Regions from separate parts of the Mesorhizobium sp. B2-1-1 genome, predicted to be linked through region 2. Evidence: riboswitches for the same ligand, from Rfam matches in the RefSeq annotation. Region 2 holds a riboswitch; the other holds the start of a gene.
What was found. Region 2 has a riboswitch for thiamine pyrophosphate ahead of FJ972_RS13820 (YkoF family thiamine/hydroxymethylpyrimidine-binding protein). Riboswitches for the same ligand answer to the same signal wherever they lie in the genome.
Positions count from the first base shown of each region.

Region 1: linked by a shared signal. The riboswitch ahead of thiB (thiamine ABC transporter substrate binding subunit) and the one ahead of FJ972_RS13820 (YkoF family thiamine/hydroxymethylpyrimidine-binding protein) in region 2 are both predicted to bind thiamine pyrophosphate.

Region 1 is NZ_CP083954.1:1,217,932-1,226,619, reverse strand. It holds gene FJ972_RS05930 (RNA polymerase factor sigma-32) at 301-1,167, shown strand; gene FJ972_RS05925 (M48 family metalloprotease) at 1,238-2,701, opposite strand; gene thiQ (thiamine ABC transporter ATP-binding protein) at 2,959-3,741, opposite strand; gene thiP (thiamine/thiamine pyrophosphate ABC transporter permease) at 3,741-5,354, opposite strand; gene thiB (thiamine ABC transporter substrate binding subunit) at 5,592-6,590, opposite strand; TPP riboswitch at 6,633-6,747, opposite strand; gene FJ972_RS05905 (thiamine diphosphokinase) at 6,836-7,480, shown strand; gene FJ972_RS05900 (ABC-F family ATP-binding cassette domain-containing protein) at 7,482-8,688, shown strand, end outside.
Region 2 is NZ_CP083954.1:2,804,662-2,813,349, forward strand. It holds gene FJ972_RS13790 (hypothetical protein) at 1-53, shown strand, start outside; gene FJ972_RS13795 (ABC transporter permease) at 50-289, shown strand; gene FJ972_RS13800 (hypothetical protein) at 274-474, shown strand; gene FJ972_RS13805 (hypothetical protein) at 575-886, shown strand; gene msrA (peptide-methionine (S)-S-oxide reductase MsrA) at 1,071-1,589, shown strand; gene FJ972_RS13815 (hypothetical protein) at 1,728-2,045, opposite strand; TPP riboswitch at 2,264-2,377, shown strand; gene FJ972_RS13820 (YkoF family thiamine/hydroxymethylpyrimidine-binding protein) at 2,368-2,976, shown strand; gene FJ972_RS13825 (ABC transporter permease) at 3,075-3,830, shown strand; gene FJ972_RS13830 (ABC transporter ATP-binding protein) at 3,827-4,594, shown strand; gene FJ972_RS13835 (ABC transporter substrate-binding protein) at 4,587-5,609, shown strand; gene FJ972_RS13840 (tetratricopeptide repeat protein) at 5,778-8,180, opposite strand; gene FJ972_RS13845 (hypothetical protein) at 8,329-8,508, shown strand; gene FJ972_RS13850 (DUF3309 family protein) at 8,604-8,688, shown strand, end outside.

The DNA.
Region 1 (8,688 bases), 1.6 Mb from region 2:
CTGATATCCGGCATGGTGTGTGAGCGCTGGAAATTGACAGATGTGAGTTGAAAAAATAAGGAATGAGATTTCAAAAACATCCATTATTCGGAATCGGATTCTACCACTGACGTTTCTGGCGGTGCCTCGAACCCGCCCGGAGTTTTTTCGCGCAGCCTCCACGCCGCGCCGCCGGCGGCGGAACCTTTCCCGCGCATGGCACGTTTTGCGTTCGTTGTAGGGCAGGACGCCGTCATTTCAAGTCGAGCGGCTGCCGGGTTTCGAAATGACATCCGTATCGCCAGAGCCAGGGAGTGCCTCATGATGGAAGACACGGCAGGACGGATCATGGTCCGCGCGGCAATGAGGGCTCCCTATCTCGAACGCGACGAGGAGTTGCGGCTGGCGCTGCGCTGGAAAAAGGACAACGACCAGAACGCGCTGCACAGCATCACCGTGGCGCATATGCGCCTGGTCATTTCCATGGCCTCCAAATTCCGTCATTACGGCCTGCCGCTTGGCGATCTGGTCCAGGAGGGCCATGTCGGCCTGCTCGAGGCCGCGGCCCGTTTCGAGCCGGAGCGCGAAGTGCGGTTTTCGACCTATGCGACCTGGTGGATCCGGGCCTCGATGCAGGACTACATCCTGCGCAACTGGTCGATCGTGCGCGGCGGCACCAGCTCGGCGCAAAAGGCTCTGTTCTTCAACCTGCGGCGCCTGCGCGCCCGGCTGGCGAACGGCGCCGCGGAGCCGCTGTCGAACAGGACGTTGTACCGCGAGGTTTCAGCGGCCCTCGGCGTCTCCGAAGCCGATGTCGCGCTGATGGATTCGCGGCTCTCGGCGCCCGACTCCTCCCTCAATGTCCCGCTTGCCGACGATGGGGGCGCGACCGAGCGGATGGACTTCCTCGTGTCGGACGATCCCTTGCCCGACGAGGTCGTCAGCGACACCATCGATATCGAACGCCGCTCGATATGGCTGAAGGCGGCGCTTGCCGCACTCAACGCGCGTGAGCTGCGCATCATCGAGGAGCGTCGGCTGAGCGACGAGGGCGCGACGCTCGAAGCGCTCGGCGAGACGCTTGGCATTTCCAAGGAACGCGTGCGCCAGATCGAGGCCCGCGCCATGGAAAAGCTGAAAGTGGCGCTGGTGAAGCAGAACCCGGAATTCCTCGCCACCGCCGCCTAAGTGGGAAAGTGTGTAACGGTTCCCGTCCGGGAATTGCGAAAACGGGAGAGCGAGTTAGCGCCGACAATAGCTATTTGTCGGTGACGATCTTGACCTTGTCGCCGGCCGAAACCGCAGCCCCCGGCGACAGCGCGTTGAGCACCCGGAACAGGTCGAGTTTGCGGTCGACGCCGACCATCTGCGCCGAAAGCGAACCCATCGTCTGCCCCGGCTGGACGGTGACCACGCGGATATGCAGCGGCTTCAGCGCCGCCTTTTCGGCGGCACTCAGAATGCGGAACGAGCCGCTGACGGAACGCGCCACGGTGTCGAGCGACGTGCTGGCGGATGGTGCCGCCGTCAGCAGCCGGTAGACCTGGCCGCCGGCGCGGATTACCGCGATATCGAACTGCCAGCCTTCGGCGCCTGCATGCGCCGTCGCCGCCTCGTTGCCGTTGATCGTTTCCTGCCTGACGCTCGCGTCGTCGAGACCGGCCACCCAGCCGCTCCTGATATAATCGGTCAGCGCACGGTTCTTGTCGATCGACACGCCGTCGAAGCGGATCGCAATGTCGCCCGGCCCGGTCGCCGTCACGGCGGCGGCCGAATTGTCGATGATGAAGCCCTCCGGCACCGAGAAGGACACGCCCAGGCCCGGATGCAGAAAGGTCTCGCCGCGCACATACCCTTCTTCCGGCGTGTCGCCGTAGAGCAGGCCGTCTATCCCGGCGAGGAAGGCGTCGCGATCGCGGGTGCCGACGCCCGGCGGGCCGAACTGGCGGGCATGGCGTTGCGCAAGGTCGATACGCTGCGGCGTATTGGGATGCGTTGCCAGGAAATCGAGGCTGGCGTCGGTGGCGCCGCTGATCGAGCGGAAATCGGTGTAGGCCGACATGGACTGCAAGAAGCGGCCGGCGGCGTAAGGATCGTAGCCGGCTTCGCCGATCGACTTGATGCCGATCGCGTCGGCTTCCAGTTCCTGGTTGCGCGAAAACTGCGCCAGTCTCAGCTTGCCGCGGATCAGCGCCGCCTTGGCGGTCGGGCTGTCGCCGAGCACGTCGGAAACAACCTTGGTGGCGAGCCCCTCCTCGGCCTCGAGCTGCTGGCGCTGCAGGCCGTGGTTGGCGGTGACGTGGCCCATCTCATGCGCGATGACGGCGGCGAGCTCGGCCGAATCATTGGCCAGGGCCAGCAGGCCGCGCGTGACGTAGAGGTAGCCGCCCGGCAGTGCGAAGGCATTGACGTTGGGCGAATTGAGGATGGTGATACGATAGGTCTGGGTCGGGTTGGCCGACACCACCGTCAGGCTGCCTACGACCTTGGCGACCATGCGCTCGAGCTTGGGATCGGAGTATTCGCCGCCATAGGTCGCCAGGATGCGTGGATGCTGCGCCTTGGCCAGTTCGGCCAATTTGTTATTGGCCGCGACATTGTCGACCGTGATCGGTTTGTCGGAAGGCTGGAAGCCGGATTCCTGGACTTCCGGAGGTGTGAACATCTGGCAGCTTGCCAGGGCCACGACAAAGCCGGCCAGCGCCAGAAAGCGCGCCAGCATTTTCCCTCTTGGTCTTTCCGTGCCGGTCGGCAGAACGGCTTCCTTTCGGGTCTGGCGCATGCCCGCGAAAATCGGGGCGATCCTCGCAAGGGCTCATGCGCAAATCAAAGCATTACAGCATCCACGCCATACCAACGCGCGGCGGATGCCGCAGGCAAATCACGGCCTGCACCGGACCGGTACAGGGCGGACCTAGCCACACTACCTCTGTCAAGGCAAGCAATCGCCCCGTCGCCAGGAGCCGGTTTGAGCGTAAATTATGTCCGCTTCCGGGCAATATCTCGTGATCCAGCCTCCCAGGCGCTTGTGCCAACATAGCGCCGGAAAACTTCAGGACCAGCCCCGGCAAAGAAATCATCCGCCTTGCCCTTGGCGGCAACCATGCCGTTGTCGAGGAACACCACCTCCTCACAAATACGGCGTGCGTCCTGTGGCTGGTGCGTAACGAACAGCAGCGTCATGCCCCGCTCGGCATGCACGTCGGCGACAAGATCGAGCATGTCGTCGCGCAAGGCCGGTCCGAGTGAAGCGAAAGGCTCGTCCAGAAGAAGCACCGGGCGGTTGCGAACCAGCACGCGCGCCAATGCGACACGCTGGCGTTCGCCTCCCGAAAGTTCGCGCGGCAGGCGTCTTTCCTTGCCCGCGAGGCCGGTGCGCGCGATCGCCTCCGCGATGTCAGCGCCGTCGGCCTCGGTCAGCCGCAGCGAGGGCGAGCGGCCGAGCCCGACATTCTCTTCGACCGAAAGATGGGCAAAAAGATTGTTTTCCTGGAACACCATCGACACGGGCCGCGCCGAAGGCGGCGCCGCGCCGACATCGGCGCCGCCGATCAGCACGCGGCCAGCCTGCGGCGTCTCGAAGCCCGCCACCAGATTGAGCAGCGTCGACTTGCCCGAGCCGCTCGGCCCCATGATGGCGGTAATTTTCGACGCGGCGAAATCGACATCGAAAACGAGCGGCGCGTCGCCGTAGCTGAACGAGACCGTGTCCAGCCGCACCTCGGCTCCCCTTGTCGCACCATTGGTGGCGCCCGCAGCCATCAGTCTCGTTCTCCCCTTCCCAGCCCGCTCGCCGCCACCACAAGCGCAAGGCAGACCAGACCGAGCAGCAGCGCCAGGCCGGCGGCGTCCTCGGTACGGTAGCTGCCCATGCGCGCCAGGAGAAGGTAGGGCAAGGTCTGCACGGAATCACTGCCGAACAATGCGATGACGCCGAGATCGCCAAGCGACAGCGCCATGGCAAACGCGAAGGCGGTGGCCAGCGGCCGTCGCAGCGAGGGCCAGTCGACCAGCCGCAACCGGGCCCAGCCCGCTATTCCCAGAAGCGCGCAGAGCCGCTCATGGCGCTCGCTCGCCGCATCATAGGCGGGGCGGATGGCACGGATGGCGAAAGGCATCGCCATGACTGCATTGACAGTGACGACCATGACCGGGGCTATGGCAAAGACATCGCCGACATGGCGCAGCAGAAGGAACCAGCCGGCGCCGATGACGATGGGCGGCACGACCAGGACGAAGCCGGCACCGGTGTCGGTGGCGTGTTCGAGCACGGTCCGCGGACCGGAGCGGCGCTTCAGGGCCAGCACGCGGCGCGCCATGGTGAGCGAAAGCGACAGCGCAACCGACAGCAGCGCCGACAGGAAAGCCAGCACGGCGCTGGTCAGCGTCGCCTGCCGCACCGCCGCTTCGCCGGCGAGACGACCGAGGTCGGCGCCGAGGCCTGACATCACCGTCGCCGTCATCGGCCCGGCGACGAACAAAAGGGCCAGCACGACGAGCGCGGCATTCAGCGCGGTCTCGGTCCTGCCGGCCGAGACGTAGCGGCGCGGCGCCACCGGCAGATTGGCGTCACCGGTGGTGTTGGCGCCGAGCCGCGTCAACGCCAGCACCACGACAAAGGTCAGCGCGATCTGCAGCAGCGTCAGCGCCACCGCCCGCGCGGGATCGAAATCGAAACGCAGCGCCTGGTAGATGCCGACCTCCAGCGTCGTCGCGCCGGGGCCACCGCCCAGCGTCAACACGATCGTGAAGGATGTGATGCAGAGCATGAACACCAGGCCGGCGACGCCCGGCAGAGCGGCGCGCAGTGTCGGCCACTCGATCAGCCGGAAAGCCGGTGCGGCACCCATGCCGAGCTGGCTCGCCAGCCGCCATTGGTCGGCTTGGATGGTTTGCAGCGCTTCGAGGAACAGCCGCGTGGCCAGCGGCAGGTTGAAGAAGACATGAGCAACGAGGATGCCGGAGAGGCCATAGATGCCCGGCCAATTGTAACCGCCGACGGCACCAAGAAAGCCGGCGAAATAGCCGGCGCGGCCATAGAGCGCCAGGATGCCGAGCGCCGCCACGATCGCCGGCAGCGCCAACGGCAGGGCGAAGAGCTGGAGGATGAAGCCGCGGCCGGGAAAGTGCGGATGCCGCGACAGCGCGCGAGCCACGAACAGGGCCGGCGCCACCGACAGCAGCGTCGAAAGCGCCGCCTGCCACAACGTAAAGCGCACGACGCGCAGGAGATAAGCATCGAAGGCTGCCCAGGCTCCGGAGAAATCGTTCGCGCCTTCGAAAAGAAGACCCGCAAACGCGCCGCCGATCAGCAGCGCGATCGCCGCAAGCGCGAGGATGCCGGCGGAGATGCGGGGGTCAGACGCGCGCTGCACGCTGCGCCACCCAAAGGACCTTTAGCGAGCGTCGCGTTCCTTCGCGCCCCCCTCTGTCCTGCCGGACATCTCCCCCACTTGGGGGGAGATTGGCTGCTTCAGCGCTCCACCCTCTCCTGTGACGTCGCCAATTGGCGAAAGCCGTCGTGACGGCCAATCTCCCCCCTTGTGGGGGAGATGTCCGGCAGGACAGAGGGGGGCGCCGTAGAGCACTCATCATTCGATCATACGACCAAACTACTTGCTCATCACCGCCAGCCATTCATCCACCCATGCCTTGCGGTTGGCCGCGACCTCCTCGGGGCTGAACAGCAAGGTCTTGGTCGGTTTGACCAGTCTGTCGAAGGCGGGATTGAGCGGCTTGTCCGTCTTGCCGGCCGGGAACATCCAGTTGGTCTCGGGGATGGCATCCTGGAATTTCGGCCCCGTCATGAAGGCAATGAACTTTTCCGCCAGCGGATTTTTGGCTCCCGTCGTGGTGATGCCGGCGACCTCGATCTGCAGATATTCGCCCTCCTCGAAGGAAGCGGCCTGGTAGCGCTCGGTGTTCTCGGCAACCATGTGGTAGGCGGGCGAGGTCGTGTAGGACAACACCATCGGCACCTCGCCCTTGGTGAACAGGCCGTAGGCCTCGCTCCAGCCCGGCGTCACGGTCAAGACCTTTGCCTTGAGCTTGGCCCAGGCCTCCGGCGCCTTGTCGCCATAGACCGACTTCACCCACAACAGCAGGCCGAGGCCCGGCGTCGATGTGCGCGGATCCTGGATGACGATCTTGTCGTCGGCACTGCCCTCGACCAATTCCTTCAGGCTCTTGGGCGGCGTCTTCAGCTTCTGCGTGTCATAGACGACGGCGAAATAGCCATAGTCGTACGGGACAAAGATGTCGTCGTTCCAGCCGCCCGGCACATTGAGCCCGGTCACGGCGCCATGCGGCGCAAACAGGCCAGTGGCCTTGGCATCGGCGGTGAGATTGGTGTCGAGGCCAAGCACGATGTCGGCCTTAGTCGCGGCCCCTTCCAGCTTGACGCGGTTGAGCAGCGCGACGCCGTCGGCAACCGAGACGAAGTCGACATCGCAGCCGCATTCGGCCTCGAATTCCTTCTTCACCACCGGGCCGGGGCCCCAGTCGGCGGTAAAGCTCTCATAAGTGTAGACGGTGAGCTTGTCCTTGGCTAAGGCCGGCCCGGACAGAACCACGACCATTGCAGAGACAAGGGCGTATAAAAGCGTGCGCATCGGCGCCTCCTTCGTTCGGGTTAAAGGAATTGAGGCGTCGGACTGTCCGAAACGTCTAATCCCTCCGCCGGTACAAACCGGATCAGGTTCAGCGGGTTGGCGAGACTGCCTCTCAGCCGGTCCGCGAATATCGCGTCCGGCACCCCGTTAGAGCGCCTCGACACATAGGCCCGGCCGGTGAACCGCGCAAGTGGCTGTTTGCCGGCCTTCCGTTTCCGCTGTCGGGCTGGTAAGGGCCACACGATATGAGCACATTCACCATCCTGCTTGGCGGCGACCTCATCCGCACGCCACGGCTCGACCGTCAGGTCGAGGGGACCCGCGTCATCGCCGCCGATGCCGGCATCGGCCATGCGAGGACGCTCGGCCTTGTGCCGGAACTGTGGGTCGGCGATTTCGATTCCGTGCCCGCCGGCCTGCCGGATGAGTTGGCCGCCGTGCCGCGCCGAACCTTCCCGGCAGAGAAGGACGCCACCGATGGCGAACTCGCGATATCGGCCGCCCTGGAGCGCGGCGCGACCAGCCTCGTGCTTGCCGGCGCCTTCGGCGGCAAACGCGCCGACCATGCCTTCCTGCACATGGCGCTCGCCCTGCGGCTGGCCGGGGCCGGGACAAAGGTGCTGTTGACCAGCGGCGCGCAGGAAGGCGTGCCCCTGGCGCACGGCACGGTCCACTTCGACTATACAGACGGCACCCTGTTCTCGATCCTGGGTTTTTCCGAGCTTGCCGGGCTGACCGTCGCCGGCGCGAAATGGCCGCTTGACCGCGTCAAGGTCGCGTTCGGCTCATCGCTGACCATCTCTAATGAGGTCAAGGGCAGGCTCGAGATCGCGCTGGGAGCGGGGCGCGCGCTGCTGCTCGCCCATCCCTATCCCTTGCCAGAAAGCTGACATGGCGCCGCCTCTTCTCAATCTCGACGGAATAAAACTGACGTTCGGCGGCACGCCCCTGCTCGACGGCGCCGACTTGGCTGCGTCGGCAGGCGACAAGATCGCGCTGGTCGGCCGCAACGGGTCCGGCAAGTCGACGCTGCTCAAGATCGCCGCCGGCCTGATCGAGCCGCAGGACGGCGAGGTGTTCCGCCAGCCATCGGCGACCGTCCGCTATCTGCCGCAAATGCCCGACATGGACGGCTTCGCAACCGTGCGCGCCTATGTCGAGGCCGGGCTCGGTCCCGCCGACGATCCTTATCGCGCCAGCTACCTGATGGAGCACCTCGGCCTCTCGGGCGAGGAGCAGCCGGGCGACCTCTCCGGCGGCGAGGCCAGGCGCGCCGCCCTTGCCCGCGTCATGGCGCCCGAGCCTGATATCCTGCTGCTCGATGAGCCGACCAACCACCTCGATCTCTCGGTGATCGAATGGCTGGAAGAGGAACTCGTCCGCACCTCCTCGGCCCTCATCGTCATCTCGCACGACCGCCGTTTCCTTGAGCGCGTCTCGCGCGCCACCGTGTGGCTCGACCGGGGCCAGACGCGCCGGCTGGATAAGGGCTTCGGCCATTTCGAGGAATGGCGCGACCAGGTGCTTGAGGAAGAAGAGCGCGAACAGCACAAGCTCGGCCGCCAGATCGTGCGCGAGGAACACTGGCTGCGTTATGGCGTGACGGCGCGGCGCAAGCGCAACATGCGCCGCCTGGGCGAATTGCAGACCATGCGCCAGCGTTTTCGCGGCCATCGCGGCGCCGAAGGCACCGCGACCATGGTGGCCAGCGACGCCGCCGAATCCGGCAAGCTGGTGATCGAGGCCAGGAACATCGAGAAGAGCTTTGGCGACCTCACCGTGGTCAAGGGGTTCTCGACCCGCATCCAACGCGGCGACCGCGTCGGCCTCGTCGGGCCGAACGGCGCCGGCAAGACGACGCTTCTGAAGATGCTGACCGGAGAATTGCAGCCGGATGCCGGTTCGGTGCGGCTCGGCACCAATCTGGAGATCGCCACGCTCGACCAGAAGCGCGAGGCGGTCGATCCGCAGGAGACGCTGGCTCAGTATCTCACCGACGGGCGCGGCGAGAACCTTGTCATCAATGGCGAGCAGCGCCACGTCGTCTCCTACATGAAGGATTTCCTGTTCAAACCGGAACAGGCGCGCACGCCGGTGC
Region 2 (8,688 bases):
CGCTAGCCGTCTTTGCCGTCGGCTATCTCGTCAAGGACGCGCCAAACCAATGAGCGCGCTCCTCTCCTTCCTGCTCAGCAATTCGACCGTTCTCGGCATCGGCGCGGCCATCGCCGCTGCGTTTGGCTGGGGTGTTCGCCAGCGGCTTGCCGGCGAGCGCGCCGAACGCAGCCGGCAGGCCGCGGCCGAGGCGGCGGCGCGGGACGTCGCCAACCAGGTTGACAACGATATCGGCGCGCTACCCGCCGCCACTGCCCGAAAGGAGCTCAGGTCATGGGCAAGGGATTGATTGTCGCAGCGGCCGCAGCACTTGTCGCGGTAGCCGGCTGCACCACCGTCACCGGCGGATTTTGCGCGGTCTCGAGCCCGCTGCGCTTGTCCGCATCCGCCGTCGCAGCACTGTCGGATGCGGAAGTCCGGACGCTGCTGGCGCACAACCGCAAGGGCGAGAAACTGTGCGGGTGGAAGCCATGACGATCGTGTTGCCGCTCGATTCGGGCCCTGCTGCTCTGGGACCGCTCATCTTCGGTGCCGGATCGGTCATTCTGTTTCCTGATCGCGAGACAATGAAATGATGCATGATCTTTTCGACCTGCTCGGTATCAAGGTGCCGGTGGTGGTCGCCGGCCTTTCCGGCGGCATATTGCGCGCGCTGTCGCGCCACCGCTACAAACCGCGCGAGATGGTGGCCTCGCCGATCTGCGGCGCGCTAGCCGCCGCCTATCTGACGCTGCCCGGGGTCCAGTATTCCCGCGCCATGGGCCTGCCGATGGCCAATGACGACACCACGACCCTGGCGGCCGCATTCCTCATCGGCGTCTGCGCGATGTGGATATCGGATATCGTATTCGAGGTCGTGGTGCGCAGGTTCAGGCCTGGGGAGTGACGCCGCGCGTCCGTGGTGATCGGCAGCAGGACGCGCCCGTCGACTGGACGAAGCCGACGACAATGCCCATCTATGGGAAATCCTGGAGCGGCTGTCATAGCGCCGGGCCTCCAGTTTTATCGTGCGCAATTCCGGACGGAAACGGCTACAACCTTTCCCCGGAGTTGCTTTGGGGAGATTTGATATGGCGACTTCAAGCGAACGCGCGGTGCTTGCCGGCGGCTGTTTCTGGGGCATGCAGGATCTGATCCGACGCATCCCGGGCGTCCTGTCCACGCGCGTCGGCTACAGCGGCGGCGACGTGCCTGATGCCACCTACCGAAACCACGGCACCCATGCCGAAGCCATCGAGATCAATTTCGATCCCGCCAAGCTGAGCTACCGTACGCTGCTGGAGTTCTTCTTCCAGATTCATGATCCGACGACACGCAACCGCCAGGGCAACGATGTGGGGATGAGCTACCGTTCGGCGATCTACTACACCAGCGATGAGCAGAAGCGCGTCGCCGAAGACACCATCGCCGACGTCGACGCCTCGGGCCTGTGGCCCGGCAAGGTGGTCACCGAGGTGGTTCCGGCCGGCGCGTTCTGGGAAGCCGAACCCGAGCATCAGGACTATCTGCAGAAATACCCGAACGGCTACACCTGTCATTTCGTCAGGCCGGGCTGGAAGCTGCCGGTTCGCGAAAAGGCTGTTTCGTAGACGCCCCCGAACCGAGACGAAGGCCGATGGCGGTTTACGTCTCAGGCGCCTGCCTGTTCGGCGAGGGTGAAACATAAAGAGACGGAAACGCCACGGAACAGGCGCCCCGTGGCATTCTCCAGCAGTTTCGGCGAATGGCTACTTGCCGCAATGCTTGTCATTGACGGTCGGCGAAGCGGTGCCCGGAGCGGTGTGGCTGGCATCCGGCTGAGCACCTTGTGGGCTGGCCGGACAGTTCCGGTCCGCGTTCGAATTCATGCCGTCGGGCATGACGGTCGTGCTGCCGGTCGTGCCAGGATCCACCGTGTTCGGCGATGCCGGCGTGTTCGGGTCGACCGTGACCGACTGGCCGCTGCCGGGCCCATTATTGGCGCCGTTTCCGCCAGCACTTTGCGCCATCGCCGAAGTCGCGAGACCAATGGTAAGAGCCGAAGCTGCGAGGATTTTCATGAGCATGGTTTGTCTCCATTTCTGTGAAGTCTTCGCTCGTTTCCACGAAGTTCGTCGCGTTTGCGACTATAGGGACAACCACTCGTCGTGGCTAAGGTTCCGGACAAATTTCCCTCAAGACCGGGCCCGACGGAACCGCCCATAAATCAGGCCTGGCGCAATGCATTTCCGGCGATGGTCCTGAAAAAACAGCTTTCATAGCCGCCCGATTGGTGCTTTAACGCGTCCATCCACAGGGGTGCTCCGTACGGTCGGGGCTGAGACGGGGGCGGCAAGCCCACAGACCCTAGAAGCTGATCTGGGTAATACCAGCGGAGCGAGGCGGGCGATGTTTTCAGGCGCACAGATTTCCCTATATCCCATGTCCGGCGATTTTGTCGGCGTCATCCTTGGCGCGCTCGGGGCACTGGACCCCTATCGTGATCGACTGCGGATCGAGACCGACGATATCTCGACCTTGCTTGTCGGGCCGCCCGAGGTGCTGTTTCCTGCCATGCGCGACCTGTTCGTGGCGGCAGCGCGCAGCGGCAAGCATTGCGTGCTTTCGGCCGCCATCTCGCGCGGCTGCCCGGGCGAGCCGGACGATCCGATCTGCCGCTCCGACGCGTTTGGCGGACCTGCCGGGCCGCTCGGCCCGCGCAAGGAAGCGGCTATCGCCGCCGTGCGCGGCGTGGCCGTCACCGGCCAGCCGGCGGCGGCGCAGTTCTCGCTTTACGTCATGGGCACCGACGACCACATGGACGAGATCTATGGCTGCATCGACTTCCTGAAGCAGTCGGGCGTATATGAGCGCTCCAAGCATTTCTGCACAAAGTTGCGCGGCGACGCAGGCGCCATTTTTACCGCACTCAACGAGGCCTTTTGCCGCTTCGGGCCGGGTGCCGGTCACGTAACGCTCGACGTCACCGTCTCGGCCAACAGCCCCACCGCCGTCTGACGGCGCGCCCCGCGCCATCCGCTCCGGGTACCTGCGTGTCCTCCCCGTCCGCCCCTTCGCGTCCGATCGTGGACCTCATCGCCAGAACCGCTCCGGCGATGCTTTCGGTGGGGCTGCTGCTAGCCGCGTGGGAACTCTATGCGCGCTTTGGTGGCATCAAGCCGACAATCCTCCCGGCGCCATCGCGCGTCTTCGCTCAGGCAATGCTCAACCGGCACGCGCTGGCCGATAACGCCGTGCCAACCCTCCGTGCCACGCTCGCAGGCTTTGCCTGTTCGCTCGGCGGTGCCTTTGCGATGTCGATATTGATCGACTTCTCCCAGCCATTGCGGCGCGCCCTTTTTCCGGTCTTCGTGGTCAGCCAGACCTTGCCGCTGGTGGCGATTGCACCGCTGGTGGTGCTGTGGTTCGGCTTTGGGCTGATGCCCAAGATCATGCTGGTGGCGCTGGTCACCTTCTTTCCGATGTTGGTGGCTTTGGCCGAAGGATATGAGGCGACGGAGGCTGAGATCGGCCAAATGCTGCGCGCCATGGGGGCAGGGCGCTGGCGTGTCTTCGTCCTGGCGCGGCTGCCCTCGGCGCTGCCCTACTTCTTCGCCGGTGTCAGGATCTCGATCACCTATGCTGTCGTGGGCGCCATCTTCGCCGAATATGCGGGCGCGGCGAAGGGCCTCGGCATCTACATGCTCAACGCCAAGAACAACTTCCGCCCGGACCTGGTGCTGGCCGCCGTCGCCGTCAGCGCCGTGCTGACGCTCGTCCTGTTCGGGCTGACGATGCTGGTCCAGCGCCTTGCCATGCCATGGGAACGGACCGCCGGCGGGCGGGCCGCAGGAAAGGGGCCGTGGCGATGAACCGGCTCGAACTGCGACATGTGCGCAAGGCCTTCGAAGGACTCGACGTGCTTGCCGACATTTCGCTCAGCGTCGGCGCCGGCGAATTCGTCTCCATTCTGGGCCCCTCCGGCGCCGGCAAGTCGACGCTGTTCCAGCTTCTGACCGGCGCGCTTCACGGCGAGGGCGAGATATTCTTCGACGGCAAGCCGCTCGATGACCACGGCCGGCATTTCGCTTTCATGCCGCAGCGCGACGCGTTGATGCCTTGGCGGCGCATTCTTGACAACGCCACGCTCGGGCTTGAGGTGCAAGGTGTCAGGCGCAAGGCTGCCCGCGCTCGCGTTGCTCCGCTGTTCGAGGAATTCGGACTTGCCGGTTTCGAACGGCATTTTCCGGCGCAGCTTTCCGGCGGCATGCGCCAGCGCGCGGCCTTGCTGCGCACCGTGGTGCAGGAACGCGATATGCTGCTGCTCGACGAGCCGTTCGGCGCACTCGATGCGCTGACCCGCGCCGCCATGCAACGCTGGTTGGAACAGATGTGGCGGCGCCACTGCTGGACGGCGCTGCTGATCACCCACGACGTGCGCGAAGCTGTGTTCCTGTCCGACCGCATCTATGTGCTTTCGGCGCGGCCGGCGCGCGTCGTCGCTGAGATCACCGTGCCGCTGCCGCGTCCACGCGAACTGGCCGGCGGCGCTGCACGGCAGGCCGGCACCCTCGAAGCCGAGATCCTCGACATCCTCCTCAACCCGAGCCACCAGAAGGACACGGACCATGACTGACCTGACGCGCCGGCAAGCCTTGCTGCTCACTGCCGCTGCCGGCCTTCCCCTTGTAGCCCGGCCAGGCCGATCTCTTGCCCAGGCGGCCGCCCGGAAAGTAACGGTGGCGCTGGACTGGACGGTCAACACCAACCATATCGGCCTGTTCGTCGCTCGCGACAAAGGGTTTTACAGCGAGGCCGGCCTCGAGGTCGACATCCTGCCCTACAGCGATACCGGTGCAGGCACGCTGGTTGCCAACCGCGTTGCCGATTTCGGCATCAACGGCTCCATCGGCCTCTTCACCCAGAAAACCGCCGGCGCCGATCTCAAGGCGGTCTATGCCGTGGTGCAGTCCGAAACCGGACGGCTGGTGTTCAATGCAGCGCGTGACGAGATCAAAACCCCCAGGGATCTTGACGGCCTGACCTATGGCGGTTTCGGCAGTGCCTGGGAAAACGCGCTGATCTCGACCATCATCCGTCACGATGGCGGTAAGGGGGCTTTCGAAACGGTGACGCTCGGCACGTCCGCCTATGAGGCGCTGGCCAACGGTTCGGTCGACTTCACGTTGGAGGTCTCGACCTGGGAAGGCGTCGAGGCAGAACTGAAAGGCGTCAAACAGCGAAGCTTCGTCTATGCCGACTACGGCGTGCCCGACGAGCACACCACGCTGATCTCCTCTAGCGATGCGTATCTGCGTGCAAATCCGGAATTGGCGTCGGGCTTCATACGGGCAACGCGGCGCGGCTACCAGTTCACCGTCGATCATCCCGAAGAAGCGGCCACACTGCTGATCGCCGCCAACAAGGACGCCCTGACCAATCCGGCATTGATCCACGCCTCGCTGAAGACGCTGATCGACGGGCACTATCTGCGCCGGCGAAACGGCGCCATAGGCAGCATGGACCCGGCCAAGATGGAAGCGATCGGTTCCTATCTCTTCGCCGCCGGCATCCTCCGGAACGGGGACGGCGAGCCCGTTGCCCGGCAACCGGATTTTGGCAACTATTTCAGTAACTTCTATTTGGGGTAGGGATCAAACCGCATCGGGCGCCAGCGCTGCTCAAGCTGATTGCCTTTCGTCAGCCTCGTCAGAGCTGCGCCCAAGGCAAAACCTTTACCGCAATAAAGCACAGAGCGGCGACTGCCATTACGCCCAAACCACTCCAACGCAAAATCCGCGCCCTCCCGAAAAGCCCGTCTAATCTACCCCAAGGCTCAGTGCCTTCTTGCGATCGGCCTGAGCACGCTTGCGGTTGCCCTTGGCTTCCCACGCCCGGCTCCGCGCCTCGTAGGCGGTTGCGAAATCCGGCTTAAGCCTTATCGCCTGGCTGAAATCCGCGATGGCCCCTTCATAGTCCGCTCTGCTGGTTCGGAGCACGCCTCGACCGAAATAGCCAAAGGGGTTCTTGTGATCGAGGCTGATGGCCTTTTCGAAATCGTGCAGCGCGGCGACGTCCTCGTGCCCTCCCATCCATAGGAGGCCTCGATCGGCATAGACCCTTGCGTCCGCGGGGTTGAGATTGATGGCCTTTTCGAAGTCGGCAAACGCCCCGTCGTAGTTTTCCTGGAAACTGAGGTTCTGGCCGCGACTGTAGTAGGTCTCGGCTATATTCGGATTGATCGCGATCGCCTGCGTGTAATCGGCAACAGCATGAGCATAATCGTTCTTGGCCTCCCAAGCCATGGCCCGGGCCAGATAGGCGTCATGAAATGCCGGGACCAGTGCGATCGCCTTGCCATACAGGGCTATGGCGCCGTCATAGTCATTTTTCTCATGCAGCCTCCGACCCTTGGCGAAAAGCGCCTTGGCGGCCGAATCAGTATCGCTCGGTGCGGCCGAACCGGCGGCTGAACTGGCGGTGGCCGCCGCCGAGCTGACGGCGCCGAGCGTGGCGGCCGCCATATCGCCCTGTCCCTTCGCAGCCACAGCCGCCTTGCGGGCGACCGCGTAATCGCGATTGTCGGGATCGAGCTTGATCGCCTGGCCGAAGTCGGCGATTGCCTCGTCATAGTCCTTCCTGTCAGCACGCGCCATGCCGCGCCCGTAATGGCTGGCGTCGTCTTTCGGATCGATCTCGATGGCTACCGAATAGGCGGCAATCGCGCGCCCCGCGTCGCCCTTGGCGTGCCAGGCCATGCCCATGCAGAAGTAGGCGTCGCGCGCTTTTGGATCGAGTGTTGAAGCCCGGCTGCAATCGGCAAGAGCGCCTTCGGCATCGCCTGACGTGATCTTGGCGAGGCCCCGGCGAGAATGAGCCGCAGCAAAATTGGGGGCGAGCTGGATGACCGTGTCGTAATCGGCGATCGCTTGCTCGTAAACGCGTTTGGCGGCCTGGGCCTTGCCGCGGCCGTAATAGGCGAACCGGTTGTTCGGATCGAGCGCAATCGCTTTGTTGTAGGCGCCGATCGCCTGATCGTACTTGCCCATGTCCAGGAAGGCATCGCCGCCAAGGATCGCTTCGAGGGCGCGGGGATCGGTCGCCTCCAGAACCCTTGCGGCCAGCGTGTCTTGGGTGGCAGTGATATCCGGAACGACGGCTCGCTGCTTTTGCTGTTGGGTGTCCGGCAACGGTGCCGGCTTGCTTTGGTCGGCGGCAAGCTGAGCGCCGCAGCTTCCTGCCCGCGTCGGATCAAGCTCGATGGCGCGCAGGCAATCCGCCGCCGCTCCGGCGCTGTCTCCCTTGAGTGTCCTTGCGCGGCTGCGCCCGAGATAGGCGTCCACATTGTCGGGATCGAGGCTGATCGCCTTGTCGAAATCGAGAAGCGCGCCCTCGAGGCCATACTTCGACAGCCGCATCCGCGCACGCTCGATCAAGGTCTTTGCGGCTGCGCGATTGCTGGTCGTATCCTTGGCGGCGGATAAGTCCTCGCCGGGCGCCTGTTCAGCATCGTCATCGGTGACAGTGGGATCGAACTCACTCTCGGCGGCGCGGGCGATACCGCGTTTGACATTGGCCAATATGTTGTTGGGATCGATACGGACCGCCTCGTCATACTCGGCCAGGGCCTGTTTCGGGTCGCCCATCCTGTCCCAGGCGATGCCCAGGCCCGCATGCGCCTTGCCATTCTGAGGGTCCGCCTCGATTGCCTGTTGGAAATCGATGATGGCCGCGTCGGTCTTGCCCTTGTGCAGGAAGGCGAGGCCACGGTTGCTGTAGGCATCGCTGGAGGACGGCTCCAGGCTGATGGCGATGTTGAAGTCCGCGATCGCACGGTCGTCGTCTCCATTGCTGAACCAGTCGGCGCCGCGGTTGAGATACGCGGAAGCGTCGTTCGGATCGAGCGCGATCGCCTCGCTGTAGTCGGCGATCGATCGGTCGTATTGCTTCTGGTCGCCGAGAGCGACGCCCCTTTGGAAATAGGCTGTGGCGCGGCTGCGCGCTGGCTCTGCGGCGTCCTCCGCAATCGCGGAGCAGGCAACAATGCGCTTGTCCGACTCGATGTCCTCGCCGAAGCAGGTTGCATAATCCTTCTCGGCTGCGAGCGCAGGCGTGTTCCGGGCGAGAGCGGCGCCAAGCCCGGCTGAGGGCCACCGGTCGGGCGCAAGGCTTGTCAGCGCGATCGCGGCGGCGAGGAGCCCCGCATCCTTCCACCTCATCATATCGCTGGTCCCCCCAAAACTTTAATCCGCCTTGGCAGCTAGGTTCCCTACTGTTCCTTATTTGTTCCAGAAATGCAAGCATGAATTGCAAATCCGCTCTCACAGATCTGACGATGCAAGATCGAGATAAGTCGAAGTGGATCCGATCTTGACGCTCAACCGCCTGTTTTTGCTGTCGGCTTTATCCTTCTACAATCTCGCCGTTTACGCCGTAGTCACGTTCCTTCAGCTTTATCGTATCCTGCGCGTCGGCCGGTCGGAAAGCCCCGCCATTGCGGCAGGACTGCTGCACGAATTGCGCCGTCGCCTTCTCGACGTCATGCATTAGGTGGAACGCGAACGCGTTCAAAGCGTTGTCTGTGAGCAACATTCTCAACCCAGAAGTGCCGAACCGGCGCGCAAGTGCCTGCGGGAGTGGAAGCCATGAGTCTTGGAACCATCCTTATCATCATCCTTATCCTCGCCCTGCTCGGCGGCTTCAGTGGCCTCGGCGGCGGTCCGTTCTACG